Regions from separate parts of the Robertmurraya sp. GLU-23 genome, predicted to be linked through region 1. Evidence: riboswitches for the same ligand, from Rfam matches in the RefSeq annotation. Region 1 holds a riboswitch; each other region holds the start of a gene.
What was found. A riboswitch is a leader RNA that binds a small molecule or an ion and turns the genes downstream of it on or off. The one in region 1 is predicted to bind cyclic di-GMP.

Region 1 (3,129 bases):
ATGAAAAGGAAGCAGCGAGCATGATTCGTACAAAGTGGGAATTAGGATTGAACGGTGGAGTGGTGATTGCTAACCCAATCCCGGAAACAGATGCTCTTGAAGAGGAATTTATCAATAATGTGATTGAAACGGCATTAACAGAAGCAAAGGAAAATGAGATTGCGGGTAAAAATGTCACTCCATTCCTTTTAGCAAAGGTAAAAGAACTTACAGAAGGAAGAAGCTTAGAAGCAAATATTGCATTGGTTAAAAATAATGCTGATGTTGGATCAAAAATAGCAGTTCAACTTAACACTCTATCTTAAAAATATTTTTGAGGAGTCAGTCTCACAAGGACTGATTCCTTTTTTTTTGCATAAAAATAGTACTAGATTTACAATTTTGAAAATGTACACTGTAACGAACAATTTGTTCTTAAAAAAATTATAAAAGTAAGAAAGAAGGAGAAAAGAGCTGAAAACTAAAGGGAATTGTTCATTATAACGAAAAAATGGTCATTTTAGAGTGTTTAGTTTACCCTCACATCCGTCTAAAATAAAAGTAAATTATTCTTTATATAGAACGAAAAATAATAGAATAAGAAACGAAAACTATTAGAATAGTAGGTGGCGGGAATGTACCGGAAAAACTGTGACAAATGTTATCGTCCATCATACAGCAGTTCGGAAGCAGGGGAATGGATCTGTCCGATATGTGGTCATAATCTAACAAAGTTACCTTTTTTTGATGCGGTTACACTTGAAAGGGTACATGTAAATATCATTCCTATCCAAAGAAAATTAAAAGCATATGAGAATCAAAAACTAGGAATAAAGACTTAATCATTAAAAGTCAGAAAATTTTAAAAATGATTTCGACAGTGGGCGACATGAAGACTTATGATTTTTGTGCTTGATCTTACAAATGTAAAAAATTGTATAAATTCTTTAGGGCTCAATTGTTCCTTATGAAGGTCCTTGTCGAATAGTGTAACTAAAAAGTTGGGAAAGTTTTTAAGTGTATGACAAATTTTTACACAATTTACTAAAAACGAGTAGTAAAATGATTGATAAGTGAATCACATGGGGAGAGCAAAACACAGAAAAAGGCAAACCTTCTGAAAAGGGGGGACGCAAAGTCGCAGGTCTAAGGTAGTTAGAAGTTTTTTTGCTAAGACGGCTGGACTGCCTGGAATACGATTGTATTTTAGGGGGAGATTGAGGAATGTTGGAAACGAGTGAAGTGACGTTAGAAGAACTAGACTATGAGTGGATGATGTTGATTCTTGAAGCAAAAAAGTTAGGTTTAGAGAAAGAAGAGATTAGAAGATTTTTAGGTGAGAATGAAATTAGAGGATAAAAAGAAACTAGCTTACATAGCAGGTTGTTTCATACATAGAATGAAAGTATTTCCGTTAGGGTCGGACCGTATGGGAATGCTTTTTATTTTGGAAAAAAAGACAAAATCACCTGGATTTTGTCTTTTTGTTTTAGTTATTATTTGATTGATTACTTCTCCATTTATTAAACTCAAGAAACTCTTTAAACTGATCCTTTGAAACCCCGGAGTTCATAGCCTCTTTCACAAGCTTCATCCAATCAGAGTCTAGTTCATCTTTATTTGGATGCTCGTGTATAAGATGGTCAACTGGTACATGAAGGACAGCTGAAATTTTCTCGAGAAATTGGATAGACGGATTCGTTTGTAAATTTCTTTCTAATGAACTTAAATATGATTTAGCGACACCAGCCTGTTCAGCTAGCTCAGACATGGACATTTTCTTTTCAAGACGAAGTTTCTTAACACGATCTCCAATCATCTAGATCACTCACCTATCTCTCTGTATGAATTCATAATAGCAAAAAAAATTCGTTAGTTCCATATTCAGAACGAAAATAGTAGGTTCCGTTCTTAAAAATTCTTTAGTTAGTCACAAATGGATAGTTATTACGGTTCTAGTGATTAAAAGCTGATAAATAACTTTTAACCCTTCTATGTAGCATTATACACAATACCATTCGTATTGAAAGTGATAATTGTGGGCGTAACTAAAAAATTCCCACTGTCCACCCCAGACGCACAAAACCACCCCATCTGTCCACGAACGGTGACAGACACCACCAAAAGACAGAATGCCCATTTTGTCCACGGAGGGTGTCTGACACCCTTTTATACCCGGGATGGGGGTGGGTGAAACCTATTTTTTTTGTTCGACAAATTCTTTTTTTGTGTTTGTTGATTTTAAAGGGGGGAAGGGAATTCAATCAAACGTTTGATTGACTATTGTTTGAGGTTATCTAACAAAATTAGACATAGGAATGCTTTGCTAATATAGACCGTTAGAGAGTACAATATAGACTATACATTATTGGGATTTGGGGAAGTGAGATAAATGATTGTATTAAAATCACCTCGTGAAATAGAGGCCATGAAAAAAGCAGGGGAGCTTCTGGCTGCTTGTCATAAAGAAATAAAAAAAATGATCCGACCAGGAATAACAACTTGGGAAATTGACCAGTTTGTTGATAAATATTTAGCACAGCATGGTGCAATTGCTCAGCAAAAGGGGTATAGAGGTTACGAATACGCCACATGTGCTAGTATTAATGATGAGATATGTCACGGCTTTCCGAGAAAAGACCCTCTAAATACAGGGGACATTGTTACAATAGATATGGTTGTCAATGTGAATAGCGCCTTAGCAGACTCTGCATGGACATATATCGTTGGAGAAGCTTCTGAAGAAACAACCCGCCTTGTAGAGGTAACTAAAAAGAGCTTATTCAAAGGAATTGAAGCAGCCGTCGTAGGAAATCGAATCGGAGATATCGGACATGCGATTCAAACCTATGTGGAAGGAGAGGGATTCTCGGTCGTAAGAAACTTTATTGGCCATGGAATTGGCCCCTCCATTCATGAAAAGCCGGATGTTCCACACTTTGGACTACCAGGAAAAGGTCCTCGCATAAAAGAGGGAATGGTATTTACGATCGAACCGATGGTTAATGTTGGAAGCTATGAAACAAAGATGGATTCCAATGGTTGGACCGCTCGTACTGTGGACGGAAAAAACTCAGCTCAATTTGAGCACACCATTGCCATCACGAAGAATGGTCCGATCATTCTTACAGATCAAGGTGAATAATCAAT
Region 2 (3,129 bases), on a different contig from region 1:
TAGATGTGTTAATAAATTTATTTTATAGTATAGATCATTCACCATCCATCTATCATACAGACCAAATCATATAAATGAGGGAAGTGTAGGGAGTATGTTTGAATCAATTCCAATATTATTTGATCGGATCTCGGAAGATTATAAGTTATACGAAATGGAAAATGATTTAAGAATAGCTATGGAAAGAGAAGAATTCATTCTACACTATCAACCAAGAGTCGATACATATACGGGGGAAATAAAGGGAGCTGAAGCACTTATCCGCTGGAATCATCCTAAATGGGGAATGATTTCTCCAATAGAATTCATCCCAATGGCAGAAGAAAGAGGATTAATAGATGAAATGAGTGTATGGATTCTCCAAAAGGTTTGCAGATTGCTTACAAAGTGGGAAAAAGTAGGGGTTAATTGCGTTCCTATTTTCATTAATCTTTCTGCAAAAACATTAAAGAGAGCAGATTTTATTCCAACTGTTATAAAACATTTAAAAGAATATCGAGTGAGTCCAAGTTTATTAGAAATTGAGATTACAGAGAATTCCATGCTTGAAATGGATGAAGCTGTTTTCTCCAATATTGAAATGCTCAAGGACCTAGGAATATCCATTTCGATAGACGACTTTGGTACAGGATTTACTTCCATTACTCATTTGAAAAAGCTTAAGGTTCAATTTATTAAAATTGATCGTTCTTTTATTAATACTATGTTGGAAAACCCAGAAGACTCCATTATCGTAGAATGCATTCATTTTCTGGCCAAAGGCTTTAATCTAAGGGTTGTTGCAGAAGGGGTTGAAACCATTGAACAGTGGGAACTTTTGAGGAACATGAACTGTCATTTTATTCAAGGGTATTTATTTAGTAAGCCACTGGAAGAAAAACAGTTTGAATATGTTATTTCAAAGGAAACAGGATTATCCCTTTCTACTAAATAGTTAACTGAATTTTCCACTAAAATGATTCAAAAAAACGACGATATATTTATTAAATAAACCATCGATAATGGCAAACTTATTGAAAAATAAGGACGCAAAGCTACGGGTCTAAAGCTAGGTTCAGCAATGATCGCCGGGTTTCCGAAAGGGTTGGAATAATATGGATAGGGACAGTCTACCCTATTCTATTTAGCTCACCAATCTTTTTGGTGAGCTTTTTTACACCTATTAATTAAAAACAATACGCTTTGGGTCTATCTCTGATAGAGATTAAATAATTCAAGGAGGTAGAAAAAATGGGTTTAGTAATAGAAAAAGAAGAACTGAGGAAAACCACTATTTTTAAATTTAAAGGGATTTTGGATATATCAACTGCAAATGTGATTGATCCATTACTGGAAGAAACTCATGGCATCCATACCCTTGTTTTTGACTTTAGTGAATTAGATTTTATTGATTCTACTGGTATAGGTTCAATAATAAACTCTATTTATTTGTCACAGGAAAATAATTTTCAACTAAAACTTTCAGGAATGAACGAACTTACTCACCAAATATTTGAAACTGTAGGAGTATATCGTATTTTAGATACGATACAAAGGGAGGTTGTTTAATGTATTTTGACAGCCTCACATACAATTATCCTACTAAAACAGAAGACAAACAAAATGTCTTTGATAAATCTTTACAAAGGGAAATAAATTTAGCAAGAAATATTCAGTCTCAACTTCTTAATGGGAAAACTCCTACCTTTGAAGGTGGGGAGGTATCAGGTTCATCCCTTCCTGCTCGGCTAATCGGTGGTGATTATTATGATTTTTATCTTTTAGTAAATGGGAACATTCGGATTGTCATTGGTGATGTAATGGGAAAAGGGATACCTGCAGCGATGTTAATGATATTAACAAGAGGAGCTTTTAGGAGTGCAGCTGAAAGTACCAAAGGTCCAGGCGAGACCTTAACAGCCATGAACCAAGCACTTTATCAAGACTTAAGAACGTTAAAGTCATTTGTCACTCTTTTTTGTGCGGATTGGAATCCTAAATCTGGAATCTTAACTTACGCCAATGCGGGTCATAATCTCCCTCTTTTTATTAAGGGGAAAAGTAATAATATTGAGGAACTACCAAATGTAAAAGGAATTATGGTTGGGGGACTACCTAATCAAGTCTATAAAGAAAATAATGTATATCTTGAAGAACTAGATACAATCTTTTTTTATACAGATGGAATTATTGAAGCCCAAAATGATGCGGGTGAAAGATATAAATTGGAAAGATTAATTCAAACATTGGTACAAAACAAAGATCTAGGGGTAGGAGAACTAGAGAAATGTGTCATGAACTCAATTGAGAAATTTACAGAGGGTGTTCCTCAAAAAGATGATATCACAATGGTTTTATTAAAAATAAGCCAACAAAAGGCTGACATTACCAGTCTTAATTCTCCTGTTTTTGGTTAGGAGGGATTCTTTCATGCAAAGTATATTATCTAAAGGAAGTAGCATAAACGAAGCGATAATTGTGGGTCTTGAGATACTAGATACAACGAGGGATAAAGTAAATATTGAGATTATTGAGCAGGGTACAAAAGGAATATTGGGCATTGGATCAAAAAAATCAGTCGTCAAGTTAACAAAGGTATCCACTTCTTCCAAACCTGAAATGGAGGATCTTTTAAATGAAATGATTAAAGGAGAAAGTTTTGAAGAAGAAGAAAATTTAAAAAACATCTTATATGAAGACAATACGAAACAGGTTGAAGTAGATCCACTTGAAGGAAAGGTTTGGATATCGAATGGAAGAATAAAATTCAAAGCATCAGCAAATCACTTTCCTACAATTACTATTCAACCGGGAATTAAATTGTATAGAAATAATTTACTTGTTAATGAAAAAACGGCGGTCATTTCTGACTTGGATCTATACGACATCGAAGGGGAAAATATTGAGTTCGAAACCAAATGGAAAGTAATAATGGATAATCAAAAGTTAGTAGCTCAGTTATCTATTGAACCAGGTTATCGTATTATTCGGACAATCCCAGATATGGAAGCAAAAAATCATTTAGATGTATCAGCTATTGAGAAAAAAGAAGTAAATAATACACTAACTTTTCCAGAAGTTATGCAAAAACTTGAAGAAATGGGTGTTAAACAGGGGATAAACGAAAGCCAGATTCAAAAAGCAATTGAT
Region 3 (3,129 bases), on a different contig from region 1:
TTAAAATATTACAAATTTCTTAATTTTAATATTTGGTACAATACCCAATTTTTACTATTATTTTGCAAGCTCCATACAATAAAAAAACAGGAAACTCAAATGAGCTTCCTGTTAATTAACCTAATTTTTCCTTATGGTTCTTTGAATGACTAATCTTTTCTAAAAGTATTCTAATTTGTTGAAAATCCTCTTCTTGAAGAGGAATCCCTTCCCAATGAAGTTCTTTATGTGAAAGCACTTCTTTTACGTTTAATTCTTGAAGAGGGGCTACATTTAACAAATAATCGACCGAAACCTTATAATAATTTGCAAACATAACGAGTTTTTCAAGGGAAGGCTGTCTAAATTCCGATTCGTACCCCGCATAGGTGGATTTAGCCACTCCTACTATTTTCGCAGCATTTTCCATTGTTAACTGGTGTTTTTGTCTTAATTCTTTAAGTCTCTCACCAAAACCAAACATAGTATTCACCTTTTAATCAGTTTGTTTTATAACCGATAATAAATGAGACTTCACTCTTGCTAGTTGTTCCTCAATCATCTCGTTCCCTTTGCTAAACATATTGATTTCATGAATTGTAAATTCTCTTATGTTCTCAGAAAACACTACGGTATGTCCAACCATTTTATCATTATACTGGATTGGGATGCAACAAACAGCCTTATAGCCCGCCTTTAATAAATCCGTTTTGTGGTTCAGAGAAACTATGTCCTCTCCTTTCTCCACATTTGATATGGCTACAATCTCTTTTCCATAAACAGGTATGTCGTCACCATCCTGAATATCATTAACTGTAGATAGGCCTTGAGAATAATCATTATAGTGCTGAGATACTTTTGAAATTGATGCATTCCATAGTTTTTGTTCCTTTTCATCAAAAAGATAAATTCCGCAATCAATCCCTTTAACACGATGTTCGAGTAGCCTTGTACAACGATGTAACATCATTTTTGTTTCCATAGCCATGAAATCAGCTTCACTAATCACATCGTTTTTGTATAATTCCTTAAATATCTCACTCAAATCAAGTGTATTCTTCATTGTTGGCTCAATCCTAGATAATATTTTACTTATCTCTTTGGTGTAACGAAAACTTTTCAGAGAATGTATGATTTTGTCCATTTTTATACCTCATGTTAGTGATAACTTGTAACTAACCCATTTTATTTTCGAAAAGTTAAATTGTTTAAGAATGTATGATAATAACGAATAATAAAAAGCCCACCAAAAGATTGGTGAGCTTTAATAAAAATAGGGAATAATCCTACCATTTTATTAATCCAACCCTTTCGGTAACCCGGCGATCATTACTGTACTTAGCTTTAGACCCGTAGCTTTGCGTCCTTATTTTTCAATAAGTTTGCCATTATCGATGGTATATTTCCTTTAAAATCGACTATTAATTGAACTATGTTTAGAAACCTTTTCACAAATTTTATCACATTAAACCCTAATTAAGCTATTACCAACATTATAAAAAAAAGGTTGACGGTAACCATCCGACAACCTTAATTTAGAAAGAATTTACCCCTTCAATCCTTCATAGTGTCTAATAATCTCTTTAGCAAGTTGGCTTGAGTCCTCAAGACCACATACTTGTTGAAGCACATACGACACTCCATGTTTGTTAATCATTGACTGAAGCTTTACTGCATCTTCATCTTCTTTGTAATCAAAAAGTAAGGCTGCAGCAATAGCCTTTGCTAAATTATCGTAAGAAAGGCCCACTTTTTGAGCCTGTTGGGCTGGACGTACGAGTCGATCCTCTGGCCCAAGCTTTCTTAACGGGGAACGACCTACTCTTGTCACACCGTCATGTAGATGAGCATTTTCAAAACGTTTAATGATTTTCTCAATATATTTTTGATGTTCTCCCGGATCTAGATGGTACTGTTTGATTAAATAAGCACCCGTCTCACCAAGTGTGGCCTTCACCTGATTGTAGATATCCATATCCGCTAGAGTTTGGTCAATCGTTTCTTTGTTGGCAAGATAACCGAAATAAGCAATCACGGCATGTCCTGTGTTAACCGTAAACAACTTTCTTTCAATAAATGGAGCTAATTCAGGAACGATAATCATTCCTTCAATAGGAGGAATTTCTTCTTTCGTTTCTACCACCCATTCATGGTAAGGTTCAACAAGCACATCTAGAGAACCTTGATTATTTTGAATCGGTACAATCCGGTCCACAGCTGAATTTAAGAATTCTACATGAGCAAGTACCTTTTCTTGCATTTGATCATCAAGATGCTCAAAGATATAGCCTCTTAAAAGATCGGTAGCGGAAATTTGATTTTCACAGGCAATTACATACAGCTTGTCATTATTTTCTTCTACCCTAGCAGCCAATCCCTTTGCGATTAATGGTGCGATTCTCGGGAGGATGTTAGGTCCAATAGCCGTCGTTAAAAAGGCTGCCTTCTTGATTGTTTCTATTACTTCATTTTCCTGTGTTAGATTATTCAATCCTGAAACATTCTCAATAAGAATACTCTCTTGTGCATCTGTTGCAAGCTTTACTTTATATTGTTTTTCTTCATTTAATTGATTAATAATTGGTTCGGCAATATCTATGAAAGTAACATGGTATCCTGACTGAGAAAAAAGGGCTCCAATAAATCCTCTCCCGATATTACCTGCTCCAAAATGTACTGCTAGTTTCATTACATCATCCCTCTATCATTTATTTTTAAATTCGACTGTAGATAATCCGAAAAAATAGACTCTAACCTCTTATAAATTAGCTCTTCATTTGCCGATGAAAAAATCAAAATAGCTTCATCGGTCTCAATAATATTTGTACTAATTAAGCTAATAATCTCCTGCTGTCTGTTACTTAACTCTAATGGGGCCAGCATGAGCAAGAGGTTCTTCATCATAACCAGGTTTCCATCCATTCCCCTAACCAGACAAGGATTAGGCAGATGGGCAATTTGGAAGATCAGCTCACGTACATGCTTATTTCTTGCATGAAATAAGGCTAAATTGGTCTGAGGAATCCCGAGACCGCCTCTTTTTTCCCTCTCTTTTAACGAATTTAGAATGCCCCCAGAATCAGTCACTAGATTCTCTTTCTCGGCAATCTCCAACATCTTATTAAGGATCAATTCCTGGCTTTCCGAATG
Region 4 (3,129 bases), on a different contig from region 1:
GTGAAAAGTGGAGAAACATCTTGGAAAGTAGTTAGTAAAACTGACAATTCTGCTCTTGAATTAATGAAAGAGAATCATGATAAATTCCCAACATTATATGAAAAGGAAATTGATGTTACAGATCAGGAAAAGGAATTAATGGCCCGACTTGTAACTGCGGAAGCAAAAGGTGAGCCGTATAAAGGGAAAGTGGCTGTTGCAGAGGTTATTATTAACCGTGTAGAGCATGAGGAATTCCCTGATACTGTCAAAGAAGTTGTATATGAGCAGGTATCTGGTACGTATGCATTTTCTCCAGTACAAAATGGTGAGATTAACAAGCCGGCGGATGAGGAATCAATGGAAGCTGTAGAAGAAGCCTTGGTTGACAAAGAGAATGATTCAGAGGCTATATATTTTTATAATCCTGAAATTGCAACGGATACATGGATTTTAACAAGACAAGTGACTGAAACAATTGGTAACCATCGATTTGCGATATAGAAACCAGGGAATAAACCCCTGGTTTTTTTACTGAACAAAATATTGCCTTAATGCTTGTTGCAATGTTCCTAATGTTTTTGTTTTCTTAAAGAATGCTGAAACATCTAAATGAATCATTTTTTTCACAACTTCTGCACGTAAACCGGTGATAATCGAGTGGCAACCCATCATAGAAGTGCCGTCGATAATTTTCATAAGATGATCGATAACGTCAGGTTCCATATCGCCAATTCCGGATAAATCAATGATTAACGTTTGTATACGAAGTCTTCCAATCTCTGTTAGAACCTTTTCTTCTAATATCTCAGTTCGGAAGGAGTCTACCGACCCAATTAAAGGTAAAATACATACAGAAGAAGTGATTGGAATAATAGGTACTGATAGATTTTCAACTAGTTGTCTTTGTGCAACAATCAGGGAATCTTTGTATTTTGAATAACTTATAAAGAAAGTGTTCAGAAACTGGTCGACTCGGTTATTGATTTGTAGCTCTAGCTGAAAGAAGTCATCTAACTCGTATTTTTTGGAAAGAGTGTTAAACGATTGAATAAACATCCAAATTGTTCGTCGTATCGCTTGAACCCATTCCAGTTTGAAGGATAATTCAATTGAATGAGTAGCCCATACAATTCCTTCTTTCTTGGCAAAAGCTTTCAGTTCATCCTCATTGCCATCGATAATGTCGATTACTAGCTTTTGAGCATTCGAAACTAAATTGATATTACCGATTCTTAGTATTTCATCAATCCGACCTTTTACATTTACAGCCTCTAAAAGAAGTGAGTTCTTAAATTTTTCTTTATTTTCTTCAATAAAGTGTTTTAAGTCAAAAGAAGCTTGATATGTAAATTCCAAGAGATGTTCCCCCTTTACAATTCCCCAAGAACTTATACCCTTAAAATATATTTGATAAACATGTTTTTAAGCAAAAATTATAATCAGATAATTAATAGGGATAAAGAATGATTTTTGATAAAAAACAGTGACTTTTATCATAGTTATCGACTATTTTCGACAAAACTTCTATAATGGGTTTGCTAAAATAAAAATAAAATTGAAAAAGGCAAACCCATTGAAAGGTGGGGACGCAAAGCTACAGATCTAAGGTTCTAAAGGAACTATGATGGCTGAGTTGCCAAGGGAATAATTGGAAGACCTATATCCCTTTGGGTGTAGGTCTTTTCTATATTTCACAAAGTATGGACCATACCCCTTTAACATTTCAAAAGAAATATAAAAGAAGAAGGTAATGTCATGAGCAACCAAAAATTCGATTTATTGGAGAAAGTGTTTCATACAAGTAGTGATTATTTAATTGTAAAAGATGTGAATGGACGATGGATTGAAGCAAATCAAAAGACCCTGCAACTATTTGAAATTGAGGAAGGGGCATATATAGGGAAAACGGATGAACAGCTGGCACAGGAATACAAAAAGTATGAGAATTATGGACCTATTTGTGTTCATTCAGACAATCAAGCATGGTTAAGTAAAAAAGAATATCAATTAAAAGAATCGTTTCGAATGGATGGGAATGACTATACGTTCCATGTAAGAAAGATTCCTATGTACGATGAGAACGGACATGAGGATAGTTTAGTTGTAGTAGGTAGAAATATTACTGAGCAAGAAAAATACCAAGCCATTAGTGATAAACAGTATAAAGCCCTACAAATGATTGCGTCAGGTGAACCCTTAACTAATGTTTTTCAAAATATTGTGAATGCTGTGGAGGCACTATCTAGTAACAGTATTTGCTCCATTATGTTTTATGAAGAGAGTGAGAATTGGTTACGTAATGGGTATTCACATAGTTTTCCAGAAAGCTTTTTAAAGAAAATCGACCGATTTCCAGTTGGCTTGAACTTTGCATCTTGTGGACATGCAGCTTTTACGAAAGAGATAGCTATTGTCTCGGATATAGAAACTGACCCATCTTGGTCCAACTGGAAGACGATCCCTTTGAGCTATCAATTGCATTCCTGTTGGTCAATTCCGATCTTATCGTCGCAAGGAGAATTATTCGGTACATTTGCGATCTATCATCCTGATGTACGGAAACCAAAATCTTATGAAATCGAATTACTTAAAGTATTCAGTTACTTAACCGGTGTAGCGATTGAAAGGGATAATCAAGTAAAGGAAATCCAATACTTGGCTTCGCATGATACGTTAACGAATCTTCCGAATATCCGATTTTTAAAAGATGTTATCGACCGATTAATTACTAGACAAGATGAGTTTGCGATTTTATTTATTGATTTAGACCGCTTTAAGCCTATTAATGATACTTTCGGACATGCGGTAGGCGATAAGGTTTTAAGTGAAGTAGCAAGGCGGATTCAGTCAAATATTCCGAAGAAAGGGATCGTAACCCGCATGGGTGGTGATGAATTTGTCATCCTTTTGAAAAAGATGAAAAATGAGAAACAACCCAAAGCAGTGGCTGAACAAATATTACAAGCAATAAAAGACCCGATTGTTATTAATGACCGAGAGTTTTATGTATCAGCTAGTATTGGAATTAGTATGTATCCGTGCCATGGTCATACAGGGGACATATTAATTAGAAATGCAGATGTCGCGATGTATAGTGTAAAAGGGGACGATGGACAATCCATCCAAATGTTCAATGATGTCCTCACG

Region 2: another riboswitch for cyclic di-GMP. It lies ahead of ACVBAX_RS20245 (STAS domain-containing protein); the one in region 1 lies ahead of ACVBAX_RS24375 (anti-repressor SinI family protein).
Region 3: another riboswitch for cyclic di-GMP. It lies ahead of ACVBAX_RS17175 (GAF domain-containing protein); the one in region 1 lies ahead of ACVBAX_RS24375 (anti-repressor SinI family protein).
Region 4: another riboswitch for cyclic di-GMP. It lies ahead of ACVBAX_RS18875 (EAL domain-containing protein); the one in region 1 lies ahead of ACVBAX_RS24375 (anti-repressor SinI family protein).

What each region holds. Positions count from the first base shown of each region.
Region 1 is NZ_JBRKCV010000027.1:17,343-20,471, reverse strand. Features, by position in the region: gene ACVBAX_RS24385 (pseudouridine-5'-phosphate glycosidase) at 1-305, shown strand, start outside; gene ACVBAX_RS24380 (hypothetical protein) at 615-821, shown strand; cyclic di-GMP riboswitch class I at 1,077-1,171, shown strand; gene ACVBAX_RS24375 (anti-repressor SinI family protein) at 1,204-1,338, shown strand; gene ACVBAX_RS24370 (helix-turn-helix domain-containing protein) at 1,469-1,798, opposite strand; gene map (type I methionyl aminopeptidase) at 2,372-3,124, shown strand.
Region 2 is NZ_JBRKCV010000016.1:101,164-104,292, reverse strand. Features, by position in the region: gene ACVBAX_RS20255 (Spo0E family sporulation regulatory protein-aspartic acid phosphatase) at 1-74, shown strand, start outside; gene ACVBAX_RS20250 (putative bifunctional diguanylate cyclase/phosphodiesterase) at 95-934, shown strand; cyclic di-GMP riboswitch class I at 994-1,080, shown strand; gene ACVBAX_RS20245 (STAS domain-containing protein) at 1,231-1,548, shown strand; gene ACVBAX_RS20240 (PP2C family protein-serine/threonine phosphatase) at 1,548-2,396, shown strand; gene ACVBAX_RS20235 (flagellar assembly protein A) at 2,410-3,129, shown strand, end outside.
Region 3 is NZ_JBRKCV010000011.1:157,033-160,161, reverse strand. Features, by position in the region: gene ACVBAX_RS17180 (helix-turn-helix domain-containing protein) at 116-463, opposite strand; gene ACVBAX_RS17175 (GAF domain-containing protein) at 476-1,123, opposite strand; cyclic di-GMP riboswitch class I at 1,290-1,376, opposite strand; gene ACVBAX_RS17170 (mannitol-1-phosphate 5-dehydrogenase) at 1,526-2,668, opposite strand; gene ACVBAX_RS17165 (BglG family transcription antiterminator) at 2,668-3,129, opposite strand, start outside.
Region 4 is NZ_JBRKCV010000014.1:47,179-50,307, forward strand. Features, by position in the region: gene ACVBAX_RS18865 (cell wall hydrolase) at 1-483, shown strand, start outside; gene ACVBAX_RS18870 (STAS domain-containing protein) at 511-1,338, opposite strand; cyclic di-GMP riboswitch class I at 1,536-1,623, shown strand; gene ACVBAX_RS18875 (EAL domain-containing protein) at 1,738-3,129, shown strand, end outside.